One region of the Pseudomonas sediminis genome, then DNA from elsewhere that is predicted to be linked to it. Evidence: riboswitches for the same ligand, from Rfam matches in the RefSeq annotation. Region 1 holds a riboswitch; the other holds the start of a gene.
The links. A riboswitch is a leader RNA that binds a small molecule or an ion and turns the genes downstream of it on or off. The one in region 1 is predicted to bind manganese.

Region 1 (7,162 bases):
TGCCTTGCTGCAATTGCTGGATCATGGTCTGGATTTCTTCGGTGGCCTGCTGGGTCTTCTGCGCCAGGTTGCGCACCTCATCGGCGACCACGGCGAAGCCGCGGCCTTGTTCGCCGGCGCGAGCTGCCTCGATGGCCGCGTTGAGCGCCAGCAGGTTGGTCTGCTCGGCAATGGCGCGAATGGCGACGAGGATGGCGTTGATGTTCTCGCTGTCCTTGGCCAGGTTCTGTACCACGCCCACGGCGCGGCCGATTTCGCTGGCCAGAGCTGCGATGGCGGCCGAGGTCTCCTGTACCACCTGTTTGCCCTGGTTGGCCGCGCGGTCGGCGTGATTGGCGGCTTCGGCGGCGTGGGTGGCGTTGCGCGCGACGTCCTGCGCGGTGGCAGTCATCTCATGAACGGCGGCAGCCACCAACTCGATCTCTGCCAGCTGTTTCTGCACGCCCTGGTTGGTGCGGATGGCAATGTCGGCAGTGTGCTCGGATGAGTCGCTGACCTGCTGCACCGAGGTCACCACGGCGCCGATCATGGTTTGCAGTTTGGCCAGGAAGGCGTTGAAGCCGGCGGCGATCTGTCCGAGCTCATCCTTGCGGTCAACCTGCAGGCGCACCGTGAGGTCGCCATCGCCTTTGGCGATATCGTCGAGCATGCCGACCATCTGCCGCAGCGGGCGGGCGATGCCGTAACCGACGAACCAGATCACCAACAGGCCCAGCCCGGCGATCAGAAGACCGACCAAGGTCATGCCCAGGGTGTCGGCGTCGCGCTGCGTCGCTAGATCGCCCTGCAACTGGTGCAGATCGGCCATCACCGCTTTGAGCGGCAGCACCAGCATCAGCACCCAGCGTGTGTCGCTCTGGCCGATGTTGAAGCTGAGAAAGAGTTCGATATGGCTGTGCTCAGGATCTTCCTTGGCATCGATGGACTACAGCACCTGCCCGGGCTGCAGCGTACCCAGGTTGCTCACTTCGTTGGCGTCGAGCAGGGCGGTGGCCGGTTCGCCAAGTTTGTCCGGCGCTTTGGTCGAGGCGACCAGGCGCCCGTTGCTGGCAATCAGTGCCATCTCGCCGGCACCGTTGTAGAGCTGGGCGTCAGCCTTTACCAGCAGCTCCTGAATGAAATTCACCGCCAGGTCGGCACCGGCGATGCCGCGAAATTCGCCATTGACCAGAATCGGCGAGGTGAAGGAGGCAAGCATGGTCATTTTGCCGCCGACATCATAGGGGGCTGGATCGATCACGCAGGGGCGCTTGCGTTCTTTGGGGCAAAGGTAATATTCGCCCGCGCGCACGCCGGTTGGCAGCAGCTCTTCGCTTTCGGTCGAGCCGATAGAGTCGATACCCAGGCTGCCGTCGGCATTGCGATACCACCAGGGCAGGAAGCGGCCGGTGCCGTCGTAGCCGTTTTCCTTGCTGCCGGCATAGATGTCGTCGCTGGCATCGAAGGCGTTCGGCTCCCAGCCCAGGTAACTGCCAAGTAATTTAGGGTTCTGCGCCGTGGTTTCATGCACCATGTTGGCCAGTTCTTCGCGGCTGATGCTGAGCATCGGGCTGCCGTTGGCATCGGTCATGCCGGGCATGGCGTTGACGCGTGCCAGGTCGGCGGTGATCTGCGGGGGAGCTTCCAGTTCACGCTGGATTTCGCTGACCTGGGCTTGCGCCAATGCCGACAGGCGCTGCTCGATGACTTGTTCCAGTAGTTTCTGCGTGCGTTCCTGCACCAGGTTCTGGGTTCGGCCACTGGCGAACAGGGCGTATAGCACCAGCGCCACAACGACCGCGAGTACGCTGGCGCCAGCAAGGAATGCGACGGAAAACTGGATCGACTTGAGCTTCATGAGAGCTCCCGAGCGCAGAGCGCGCCTGTCACGAACTATCGGCAGTGACAGATGAAAACCTTAATGGGCTGGTGGTGACGAACAGGCTGGTGTCGTATTCAGCAAAGATGGCGTACGGCTATCGCGCAAGTAACGCGGTTGCTCGTGCTGCGGGGGCGGCCTAGCATAGGGCGTCCGATTCAAGGAGGTAGCTCGATGAGCAAGGTTCTATATCTGAGTGGCCTGGCGGCGGCCGTGCTGCTGGCAGGTTGTCAGGCCGTCAATACCACCAGTGGTGGTGCGGTTGGCGTAGAGCGCAAGCAGTACATGTTCAGCATGTTGTCAGCTGATGAAGTCAATCAGATGTACGCTCAGTCCTATCAGCAGACGCTGAGCGAGGCATCGAGCAAGGGCGTGCTGGACAAGACCAGCAACAATGCCAAGCGTCTGCAGACCGTTGCCAATCGCCTGATTCCGCAGGCGCCGCGTTTTCGCCCGGATGCCGCCAACTGGCAATGGGAGGTCAACCTGATCAAGAGTCCCGAGCTCAACGCCAACTGTGGCCCGGGCGGCAAGATCATTTTCTACAGCGGAATCATCGAGCAACTGAAGCTCAGCGATGATGAAATCGCTGCAATCATGGGCCACGAGATGGCGCATGCCCTACGCGAACACAGCCGTGAGGCGATGTCCAAGGCCTATGGCATTCAGGTCGCCAAGCAGGGTGCCGGCGCTTTGCTCGGTCTCGGTGAGAGCGGCATGGCTCTGGCCGATACAGTAGTGCAGTACAGCCTGACGCTACCCAACAGCCGCGGTAACGAGAACGAGGCTGATCTGATTGGTCTCGAATTGGCTGCTCGCGCGGGTTATGACCCGAATGCGGCCATCAGTCTGTGGCAGAAAATGGAGGCCGCCGGTGGTGGTGCGCCGCCCGAGTTCATGAGCACTCACCCGTCCTCCAGCAGCCGTATCGCTTCGCTGCAGGCGGCGATTCCCAAGGTGATGCCGCTGTACGAGCAGGCCAAGGCCGGGCGCTAAGTTCGGGCATGAAGAAACGGCGCGGCGTGATGGTTCACGGCGCGCCGTTTGCGTTTCAGGGTAGCGCCGTTTCGGCGAAGGGGCGGGGTTGCAGGCCCAATTGGGCACGGAAGCTTTCCATGTCGAACATGGTGCAGATTTCCTGAATCTCATTGCTGGGCGTCAGTGTCCAGAAGGCCATGGCCGAGATGCTCAGCACCTTGTCGCTGGGCGGATAGCCCAGCGCGGGTTTTTCGATGGTGCCGATCAGCGTGCTCCAGGTCACCACCTTGTAGCCTTCGGCGACGCACTCCTCGACCACGATCTGCAGGTCCGGCATGGCGTAGCGGATGTCCTGCACCATCCGGGCGAAGCCGGCGCTGTCGAGTGGGCGACCCATGAACGAGCTCTTGTAGAGAAAGTCGCGACTGTGCAGCTGTTCGGCCAGGGCCAGGCGCCCCTTGTTCCAGGTCAGGTCGATGTGCTGGCACACCAGCTTCTTGCGATCATCCAATGACATGCCGCCCTCCCGACTGCATACCGTATGACGTGACGTGGCACGTACTTTAGCAGCAGGCGGTAGGGGGCTGGGATTGGCCGAAATGCCAGCCCGTTGACGTCAGTGAGTCGTCATATCAGGCCGCTGAGTTTCATTGCCTGATAGCCGGCATAGATTGCCAGGGCGGCGAAGGCACAGGCCGCGAGGCGGCGAATCAGCGTCAATGGCAGGCGCTCGGCTGCGAAGTTGCCCGCCAGTACCACCGGTACGTTGGCCAGCAGCATGCCCAGCGTGGTGCCGAGCACCACCAGAATGAAGTGCGGATACTGCGCCGCCAGCATCACGGTCGCGACCTGAGTCTTGTCGCCCATCTCGGCGAGGAAGAAGGCGATCAGGGTGGTGAGGAAGGGACCGTATTTCTTCAGGCCGGATTCCTCGTCGTCGTCCAGTTTGTCTGGCACCAGGGTCCAGGCCGCTACGGCGACGAAGCTGGCCGCGAGAATCCAGCTCAGGGTGGCGGGTGAGAAGAAACCGGCAACCCAGTTACCCACAGCGCCAGCCGCGAAATGGTTGGCCAGGGTGGCGACGACGATGCCCCAGATGATCGGCCATGGCTTGCGAAAGCGGGCGGCCAGCAGCAGTGCGAGCAACTGGGTCTTGTCGCCGATTTCGGCGAGGGCAACGATCAGGGTGGGGACGAACAGCGATTCCAGCATCAGGTTTCCTAAAGGGGCGGGTCGACACGGCTTATGACACGAACGACCTTCCCGCCCCGGGTATAGGTTGTGCGTGTCATAGGTCTTGTCAAACCGCAGGCCTCTCTATGTAGGCCTTGGGTCGTATACGCCATGCTCTGCGGAGCAAGTGTGTTGACGTATACCGGGCGAGCAGGGCGCTCGCGGGAGACTACTCCCCTAGGACGGGCGCAATTGTGCCCAAGCGCTGCGTTGGGAGCAACCCCAATCAGCGCCGGGCGCTGTAGATGCGAAAGCCATCGGCATCTGCCAGGGTGCGGCACGGGCCCAGATGACGTTCGATCAATGGCGGGTATTTGAGGAAGCTGTTGGCCACCAGACGCAGTTCGCCACCTTTTATCAAGTGGCGGGCTGCCTGGCTCAGCAGGTTCTCACTGGCTTGGTAGTCGGTGTGCACGCCTTGATGGAACGGCGGGTTGCTGACGATGGCGCTCAATCCTTCTGGCGCCGACTCGATTCCGGTGCCAGCGATCAGGTTGGCCGTCAGGCCATTGCGAGCCAGGGTCAGGCGGCTGCTCTCCAGGGCGAAGGCGTCGACATCCAGCAGGCTCAGCTCGCTGTCTGGATAACGCCGTTTGAGCGCGGCGCCGAGCACGCCAGCACCGCAGCCGAAGTCAAGCATGTGGCCGTTAGGCAGTTCATCCAGATGCTCGAGCAGTAGCGCGCTACCCCGATCAAGCCTGCCATGGGCGAAAACGCCGGGCAGAGTAACGATCTCCAGCGCGCCGTCGGCCAACTGCAGTGGATAACTCTGTGCCAGGGCATGCAGGTCGGGGACGGGCGGCGCCTGCTCTACCTCGACGCACCAGAGTTGGCAATGCCGCGCGCTGTCGAGCTTGCGTGGCTTGCCATAGGCTGCCAACTGTTTTGATGCGCGCTCGATACCGCCACGTTTTTCGCCGACCAGGTACAGCGGCTTGCCGGCCAGGCGCGAGGCAAGCGCTTGCAGCAGGTAGTCGCTCAGCTCGCGTGACTTGGGCAGGAACAGCACGGCAGCACGGTAGTCACCTTCTGGCATCTGCGTGCCGAAGTGGCTGCGGTCGGCAAAGCGCGCCGAGAGCAGCGCCTGATCAGCGGCATGCCAGTTCCAGCCACGAGCCTGAGGCAGGGCACCAAGCAGGTCGTCAGCCGGCAGGCCGGCCAGTAACAGCTCGCCACTGAATAGCTCGGCGTGGCGCAGGAGAACTTCGCTTCGCGGGTCCATGGTATTTCCTGAGAATCTGTTTACGGCGCGCGGTGTAGGAGCGAGCTCTGCTCGCGAAGATTTTGCTGTTGACCGTGTTCGCGAGCAGAGCTCGCTCCTACAAGAAAGCTGCGCAGCTTACCCGACGACTCGCAGCGGCGCACCGGCGAAGAAGCCGGCTGCGTTCTCGACCATCTGCCCGACGATGCGCTGGCGGGCTTCCTGGCTGCCCCAGGCGCTGTGTGGGGTGATGATCAGACGCGGAATGTCTGCGGCCAGCAGCGGGTTGCCGTCCTTGGGCGGCTCCTGCAGCAGTACGTCGGTTGCCGCGCCGCCGAGATGGCCGCTGCGCAGAGCATCAGCCAGCGCCTGTTCGTCGACCAGGCCGCCGCGTGCGGTGTTGATCAGAAATGCGCGCGGCTTCATCAGTGCCAGCTCTTCGGCGCCGATCATATTGCGTGTCTGCTCGTTGAGTGGGCAGTGCAGGGTCAGGGCATCGACCTGTGGCAGTAGTTCATGCAACGGCAGGCGATCAGCGCGCGCGGGCCGGCCCGGCAGTTGACCGAGTAGCACGCGCATGCCTAAGGCTTCGGCCAGACGAGCAACGGCGCCGCCCAGTTCGCCATGGCCGAGCATGCCCAGAGTCTTGCCTTCGAGCTCGACGATGGGGTGGTCGAGCAGGCAGAACTGGCTGGCTTGTTGCCAGCGGCCTGCGGCGATATCGCGCTGGTAGTCGGGCAGTCGCGTGGCCAGGGCCAGCAACAGCATCAGGGTGTGCTGCGCCACGGATGGCGTGCCATAGCCCTGGCAATTGCAGACGGTCACGCCGTGGGCGCTGGCGGCTTTGAGGTCGACGTTATTGGTGCCGGTGGCGGCCACCAGCACCAGCTTCAGCTCGGGGCAGGCGGCGAAGGTGGCTGCGTCCAGCGGCACCTTGTTGCTGATGGCGACCTGGGCGCCTTGCAGGCGTTCGGCGACCTGATCCGGACGCGTGTGCGCGTGCAGGGTCAGCTCGGCGAAGGCCTGATGCAACGGTTGCATGTCGAGGTCGCCAAGGTCGAGAGAGGCGTGATCGAGGAAGACGGCGCGGGGACTTTTGCTCATCAGCTGTACCTTTTCGCAGGAGGGTCGCAGGAGTAGATTGGCGAGCCTACCAGACCTTCACTGTCGATGCGGAGCCGCCATGTACTGGAGTGAATTTCTCACCGTTGCCCTGATTCATCTGCTGGCGGTGGCCAGCCCGGGGCCGGATTTCGCCATCGTCGTGCGTGAGAGCGTCGGTTACGGTCGCCGCGCCGGGCTGTTCACCGCCTTTGGCGTAGGCACCGGCATTCTGGTGCACGTTACCTATTCGTTGCTGGGTATCGGCCTGATCGTGTCGCAGTCCATCGTTCTGTTCAACGCACTGAAATGGCTGGCGGCGGCTTACCTGCTTTACATCGGCATCAAGGCACTGCGTGCGCGCCCGGCCGACCCGGCCAGTGCCGAGCTGAGCCTGGCCGCCGGCGAGCGCAGCGGCCGTGGTGCGTTCGTTACCGGGTTCATCACCAACGGGCTCAACCCCAAGGCGACGTTGTTCTTCCTTTCCCTGTTCACCGTGGTGATCAATCCGCATACGCCGGTGGCGGTGCAGGCCGGTTACGGCCTTTATCTGGCCCTGGCGACTGCATTTTGGTTCTGCCTGGTGGCCTGGCTGTTCAGCCAGCAACGCGTGCGCGCCGGCTTTGCCCGTATGGGGCACTGGTTCGACCGACTGATGGGCGCGGTGCTGGTGGGGATTGGTGTGAAGCTGGCGCTGACCGAAATGCACTAAACGAAAGAGCCCCGCGATTCAGACTGTGTGAAAACCTAGCAGTCTGAGAGCAAGCTGAAGACAATGCCTCCATCAGTCG
Region 2 (7,162 bases), 2.1 Mb from region 1:
AACAGCTCGTGACCGAGAAACTCCACCCGGGAGAGGTCATGCCCGTTCAGGCGATGGTTGTCGCGCCCGCGCGACAGCGCAGCGCGTGCCATATCCAGATTGACCACATGCGCAGCACCGCCAGCGATGGCGGCCACGGAGAAGCCGCAGGTGTAGGCGAACAGGTTGAGTACGCGTTTGCCGGTGGCCTGCTCACGCACCCACTGGCGACCCAGGCGCATATCGAGGAACAGCCCGCTGTTCTGCTTGCTGCCCAAATCCAGCAGGTAGTGTAGGTCGTCCTCGATAATCGGCCATTGCGCCTGCGGCTCACCAGCCAGCCACTCGCTCTCGCTGCCCTGCACGTAGCGGTGCTGCAGCAGCAGGCCGCGCGCACCGCTGGCCTGCCATTGCGGCGTTTCCAGCAACTCCATGAGCAGCGGCCTTAGCGCTGGCGACGGTTCGCGAAAAAACATCACCAGCACCATGCCGGACAGCCAGTCGACGGTGATCTGCTCCAGCCCAGGCCAGCAGCGACCACGGCCATGGAACAGGCGACGAGTCTCGCTGCCGGGGTGGTTGTCCAGCGCCTGCAACAGGTGCTCGCGCAGGGTGGCGAGGGCGGTATCAGTCATCGCGGGTCAGCACTTCCAGCAGTTCGATCTCGAAGGTCAGGTCAGAATTGGGCGGAATTGCGCCCATGCTGCGCTCGCCATAACCCAGATGCGCCGGCACCTGCAGCTTGCGTTTGCCGCCGACCTGCATGCCCATCAGGCCCTGATCCCAGCCCTTGATCACGCGGCCGGTGCCGATCACGCACTGGAAGGGTTTGCCGCGCGAGTAGGACGAGTCGAACTCGCTGCCATCGGCCAGCCAGCCGCGATATTGGGTGGTGATCAGGGCGCCCTTGACCACGGCCTTGCCGTCGCCCAATTGCAGGTCTTCGATGATCAGTTGGTCAGTCATGTCAGATTTCCTTGCGGTGACGGTTTTGGCTGGCCTGCACCGAGCGTTCGGCGGGTACGCGCAGTTGAACCAGCAGGTAGTCGGCGAAGGCCGGGTCATAGTTCTGCAGGGCGATGGCGCCGGCCATGCAGCTCAGCCAGCTTTCCGCCAGCGCCTGGTCGATTGGCCACTGGGCATGGAAGGCTGGAATACTGATGCTGCCGTATTTTTCGGCGAACAGGCGTGGGCCGCCCAGCCAGCCACTGAGAAAGCACGCCAGCTTGTCGCGTGAGGCGCTCAGGTCGGCTGGGTGCAGGGCACGCAGTGCGGCGGCTTCGGGGCGTTCGTCCATCAGTCGGTAGAAATCATCGACCAGGTGGCGCAGGCCGTCGATGCCACCGGCAGCCTGGTAGGAGGCATCGCCGGTGCCGTAGGGAGGGGTGTGGCTCATCGCGTTATTCCGCGGAAAAGGCGCCATTGTAACCGCTCGCGTAGAATGGCCGGCCAGTTTGGTTTGAGGTAATGGGCAACTGCAGAGGCTGTTTTCTCCCCTCTCCCATTCATGGGAGAGGGGCCGGGGGAGAGGGGAAAAGCTCACACCCTCTCCCCAGCCCTCTCCCGCAAGCGGGAGAGGGGGCAGATCGTGCTTGCCTGAAAAGATGATGATGCAACCCCAGCAAGGCTTCGTGCTCAGCCGCCATTGGCGCGATACGCCGGAAGGCACCGAGGTGGCCTTCTGGCTGGCGACCGATGCCGGCCCGCGTCAGATACGCCTGCCGTGCCAGGAGACGGTGGCTTTTATCCCCGCCGAGCAGCGCGCCTGGGCCGAGCCATTGTTACGTAATGAGAAGGGCGTCGAGCTGCGCGAACTGACCTTGCGCGACTTCAAACACCGCCCGGTGCTGGGCCTGTATTGCCGCCAGTACCGCCAGTTGCTGCAACTGGAGAAGAAGCTGCGCCAGGTCGGCGTCGACGTCTACGAGGCCGATATCCGCCCGCCGGATCGCTACCTGATGGAGCGCTTTATCACCGCCAGCGTGCTGTTCGACGGTATCGAGCAGGAAGACGGCAGCCTGCTGTGCAAGTCGCTCAAACCCGCCACCGATTACCGCCCGGCGCTGCGCCTGGTGTCGCTGGATATCGAGACCAGCGCCCGCGGCGAGCTGTATTCCATCGCCCTGGAAGGCTGTGGTCAGCGCCAGGTGTATATGCTCGGCCCGGCCAATGGCGACGCGAGTATCGTCGACTTCGAACTGGAGTACTGCGACAGCCGCAAGGTGCTGCTCGAACGCCTGAACGACTGGCTGCAGCGGCATGATCCGGATGCCATCATCGGCTGGAACCTGGTGCAGTTCGACCTGCGCGTGCTGCGCGATCACGCCGAGCAACTCAAGGTCCCGCTGCTGCTGGGGCGTGGCGGCGACGTGATGGGCTGGCGCCAGCACAACAGCAGCCAGCACTACTTCGCCGAGGCGGCCGGGCGTTTGATCATCGACGGTATCGAGGCGCTGCGCTCAGCCACCTGGAGCTTCCCTTCGTTCAGCCTGGAATCGGTGGCGCAGACCCTGCTCGGCGAGGGCAAGGCCATCGACACGCCCTATGCACGAATGGACGAGATCCAGCGCATGTTCGACGAGGACAAGCCGGCGCTGGCGCTCTACAACCTGAAGGACTGCGAGCTGGTCACGCGCATCTTTGCTCATACCGATCTGCTCGCCTTCCTGCTGGAGCGCTCCAGCGTCACTGGTTTAGCCGCCGACCGCAGCGGCGGCTCGGTGGCGGCCTTCACCCACCTGTACCTGCCGCCCATGCACCGTCTGGGTTTCGTCGCGCCCAATCTCGGTGACATTCGTGGCGAGAACAGCCCTGGCGGTTTCGTCATGGACTCGCGCCCCGGTCTGTACGATTCGGTGCTGGTGCTGGACTACAAGAGCCTGTACCCGTCGATCATCCGCAGCTTTCTGATCGATCCGCTGGGGCTGGTCGAAGGGTTGCACCAGCCGGATGACGAACATTCGGTGGAGGGTTTTCGCGGCGCCCGTTTCTCGCGTACCCGGCATTGCCTGCCGGCCATCGTCGAGCGCGTCTGGCAGGGCCGTGAGGCGGCCAAGCGCGAGGGCAACGCGGCCTTGTCACAGGCGCTGAAGATCATCATGAACGCCTTCTACGGTGTGCTTGGCTCCAGCGGCTGCCGCTTCTTCGACCCACGCCTGGCATCGTCCATCACCCTGCGCGGGCACCAGATCATGAAGCGCACCCGCGAGCTCATCGAAGCTGAGGGGCATGCGGTGATCTACGGCGACACCGACTCCACCTTCGTCTGGCTCGGCCGCGCCCACGACGAGGACGAGGCGACACACATCGGTCGCGCGCTGGTGGCTCGCGTCAACGCCTGGTGGCGCGAGCATCTGCAGCAGGAATACGGCCTGACCAGCGCCCTGGAGCTGCAGTTCGAGACCCATTACCGGCGCTTTCTCATGCCCACCATTCGCGGCACCGAGGAGGGCAGCAAGAAGCGTTATGCCGGCCTGGTTCACGACGTAGACGGCAGCGAACGCATGGTGTTCAAGGGGCTGGAGACGGTGCGCACCGACTGGTCGCCGCTGGCCCAGCGCTTCCAGCAGGAGCTGTATCGCCTGGTGTTCGCCGGCCAGCCCTACGAGGACTACGTGCGCGACTACGTGAAACGTACGCTGGCCGGCGAGCTGGACGAGTTGCTGGTCTATCGCAAGCGCTTGCGCCGGCGCCTCGATGACTACCAGCGCAACGTGCCGCCGCATGTGCGCGCCGCACGCCTGGCCGACGAGCACAACCAGCGTCTGGATCGACCGTTGCAGTACCAGCGCGGCGGCTGGATCAGCTACCTGATCACCACTAGCGGGCCGCAACCACTGGAGCGCCTGCTGTCACCGGTGGACTACGAGCACTACATCAGCCGTCAGTTGAAACCTGTGGCCGATGCCATCCTGCCGTTCGTCGGCGGTGAGTTCGAGCGGCTGGTAGATGGGCAGCTCGGGCTGTTCTGAAATGCGCCGGCCGCCGCTCTGGGTAGAACCTCCGCGCGAGAAATGGGCTAATTGCCTTGAAATACTTTGCAAAATTCGCCCCGTTGAGCGGAGTTCGCGGCCTGAATATATTTGCGCCCGTGATGCCGGGCCCCTCTGGCGGTTAACACCGCGATGTCGGAATCACAGTCTGTTCAATCTGACTGTAGGAGGGGCTCATGACTGCCCTCGAACCGTTTCTCTTCGCCGACTTCCTCGGCACGGCCACCTGGTTGTGGCTGGTCTTCATCGCTGTCGTCATCTCCCTGCTGGCCTTCGACCTTGGCGTGCTGAATCGCGATAACCGCGAGATCGGCGTGCGCGAGAGCCTGTTGCTCTCGGGTGGCTACATCACTGCGGGTCTGTTGTTCGGTGTCTGGGTGTTCTTCCAGAAGGGCGGCGACGCCAGCATGGATTACCTCACCGGCTTTCTGATCGAGAAATCGCTGTCGATGGACAACGTGTTTCTCATGGCCATGATCTTCAGCTTCCTCGCCATCCCGCGGCAGTACCAGCACAAGGTGCTGTTCTGGGGAATCATGGGCGTGCTGGTGCTGCGGGCGATCATGATCGGCCTGGGTGCAGCGCTGATTCACGAGTTCAGCTGGATTCTCTATGTGTTCGGCGCCTTCCTGTTCTTCACCGGCGTGAAGATGCTGTTCTCCAAGCTCGACGATGCGCCGGACCTGCAGAACAACGTGCTGGTCAAGTTCCTGCGCAAGCACCTGCGCGTGACTGATGAGCTGCACGGCCAACGCTTCTTCGTGCGCCAGGACGATGGCAAGGGGCGCAGCGTGCTGTGGGTGACGCCGTTGTTCCTGGCGCTGATCCTGATCGAGTGCGCCGACCTGGTGTTCGCCATCGACAGCGTGCCGGCGATCTTCGCCATCACCCAGGATCCGTTCATCGTCTACACCTCGAACATCTTCGCCATCCTCGGCTTGCGCGCCCTGTACTTCGCCCTGGCGGCGCTGATCCACCGCTTCGCCTACCTCAAGTACGCGCTGGCCCTGGTGCTGGTGTTCATCGGCGCGAAAATCTTCCTGGTCGGCATCATCGGCAAGATCCCGGCTGCGGTGTCGCTGAGCGTGACCCTGGGCCTGCTGATCGGTGGCGTACTGCTGTCGCTGTACAAGACTCGCGGCCAGCCGCCCGCCAACATCTGACATATGAACCGAGCCTCGTCACACTGGCGAGGTCCGGTTTCGCAAGTGGAGAAATCGAGATGTATCAAACCTGGAAAAAACGCCTGACGCCTGTCGTCCTGGGCGTAGCGCTGATCACCCTGGCGGGCTGCGATGCTGCCGAGCAGTCCGCGCAGAAGCTCGCCGAAGAGGCGAAAAAGGAAGCACAGGCGCTGATCAGTGATTCAGTTGGCGAGGTGGTGGATGAGGTCAACCGCCAGGTGGACTCCCTGCAAGAGTCCACCAACCGAGCACTTGGCGAGGACGACAAGGAGAACGAGCAGGACGCCGAGACACCGCAGGCGAAGCCCGAGAAACCGCTCGAGCAGGGCGTCGAGACCTGATGCAAGGTCGGCGGTGCAGGCACCGCTGAGCGGTTGCTGGGCGCCGCCACTTCCGCCCCGGCGCGCTTGGGTTTATCCTGCGCACCTCTTTGGGGAGTAGCCTGCCGTCGCGCTAGCGTCGGCGCGTTGGTCAACATTCTCGGCAACCTGCCGTGGCCAACGCATCCGCTGGGATTGGTGAGACCAACGACAGTCCTGTGCCAGGTCGGGCGCGCAGTGGCTTGTCGTTGACTCAGGCCCGGCTGGAGTTTCCCTTGAATCCTCTCTCGCTGCTTCTTCTGTCATTCGCCATGTCGACGGATGCCTTCGCTGCTGCCATCGGCAAGGGCTCGGGCCTGCACAAGCCGCGCTTCGCCGAAGCCCTGCGTGCCGGCTTGATCTTCGGCACCATCGAGGCCATCACGCCGATCATCGGCTGGCTGATCGGCCAGGCGGCCAGCCGCTTCGTCCTTGAGTGGGATCACTGGATCGCCTTCGTGCTGCTGGTCGGGCTCGGCGTGCACATGATTCACGCGGGCCTCAGTGCCGATGACGATGCGTCTGAAGACAAACCCTCGCGCCATTCCTTTTGGGTGCTGGCTGTCACCGCGGTGGCCACCAGCATCGACGCCCTGGCCGTTGGCGTGAGCCTCGCCTTTGTCGAGGTGAACATACTGGTCGCAGCACTTTGTATCGGTTTGGCCACCACCCTGATGGTGACATTGGGCATGTTGCTCGGTCGTATGCTCGGTCAACTGGTTGGCAAGCGTGCCGAGATCGTCGGCGGTGTAGTGCTGATGCTGGTTGGCGCGACGATTCTCTACGAACACTTTGCGAGTCTGTGAACATGAACATGTCCCTGCGTTTTCTGAGAAACGCACTGCTGGCAGCTGCTGCGCTGATCGCCGCTGCCCTGGCGTTCTTCGCCTGGCAATACTTCTTTCCGGTGCAGGCCGCCAGTGGCTGGTCGTATCGCGTCGCCTACGACGGCGTACAGAAGGCGGCCGGGCTGGCACGAGCGCCGGGTGGCGGCATTCTGGTCAGCCAGGAACTGCAGGATGGTCGCGGCAGTATCCTGTTGATGCAGCCCGACGGCGACCGCGAAGTGGTGGTCGAAGGCCTGTCCAAACCCGATGGCCTGCTCAGCGCCCGTGGTGGCCTGGTGTTCAGCCAGGAGTCGGGTGATAAGCCGGTCAGCTTCCTGCAGGGCAAGCGTGTTTCCGAGCTGTTCGCGGGCGATCAGGTGCAGGGGCTGTGGGACGATGGTCACTACCTGTATGCCATCGAGGACCGCAAGGGAAATGGCCGGCTATGGCGCTACCGCTGGGATGATCGGCAACTGAGCGTGGTGCGTGACAACCTCTCGGAGACCGAGTCGATCACCCGCTGCACCGACGGCCGCATGCTATATAGCGAAAAGGAAACCGGGGTGATTCGCGAGCTGCGCGAGGATGGCCGCGACCCGGTAGTGATCGATGGCCTACGCAACCCGACCTTCCTGCTGTGCGACGAGCAGGGGCTATGGATCAGCGAGGACTCGACCCATCGCGCCCGCCTGCTGCTGGTCGACGCCCAGGGCGAGCAGACCACCGTGTTGTCGTTCCTCAAGGCGCCGCAAGCGATCCTGCCCTTGGACGATGGTCGTTACCTGATCGCCGAAGGTGGGCGTGATCGAGTGCTGGAATTG

Region 2: linked by a shared signal. The riboswitch ahead of mntP (manganese efflux pump MntP) and the one ahead of AAEQ75_RS03710 (TMEM165/GDT1 family protein) in region 1 are both predicted to bind manganese.

Annotation. Positions count from the first base shown of each region.
Region 1 is NZ_CP154631.1:772,040-779,201, reverse strand. It holds partial or broken gene AAEQ75_RS03725 (methyl-accepting chemotaxis protein) at 1-1,837, opposite strand, end outside; gene AAEQ75_RS03720 (M48 family metallopeptidase) at 2,033-2,854, shown strand; gene AAEQ75_RS03715 (ketosteroid isomerase-related protein) at 2,910-3,353, opposite strand; gene AAEQ75_RS03710 (TMEM165/GDT1 family protein) at 3,464-4,045, opposite strand; yybP-ykoY riboswitch at 4,139-4,259, opposite strand; gene AAEQ75_RS03705 (class I SAM-dependent methyltransferase) at 4,296-5,291, opposite strand; gene AAEQ75_RS03700 (2-hydroxyacid dehydrogenase) at 5,409-6,374, opposite strand; gene AAEQ75_RS03695 (LysE family translocator) at 6,454-7,083, shown strand.
Region 2 is NZ_CP154631.1:2,853,027-2,860,188, forward strand. It holds gene AAEQ75_RS13435 (class I SAM-dependent methyltransferase) at 1-614, opposite strand, end outside; gene AAEQ75_RS13440 (FKBP-type peptidyl-prolyl cis-trans isomerase) at 607-945, opposite strand; gene AAEQ75_RS13445 (group II truncated hemoglobin) at 947-1,375, opposite strand; gene AAEQ75_RS13450 (DNA polymerase II) at 1,590-3,950, shown strand; gene AAEQ75_RS13455 (TerC family protein) at 4,148-5,134, shown strand; gene AAEQ75_RS13460 (hypothetical protein) at 5,194-5,496, shown strand; yybP-ykoY riboswitch at 5,573-5,745, shown strand; gene mntP (manganese efflux pump MntP) at 5,751-6,320, shown strand; gene AAEQ75_RS13470 (hypothetical protein) at 6,323-7,162, shown strand, end outside.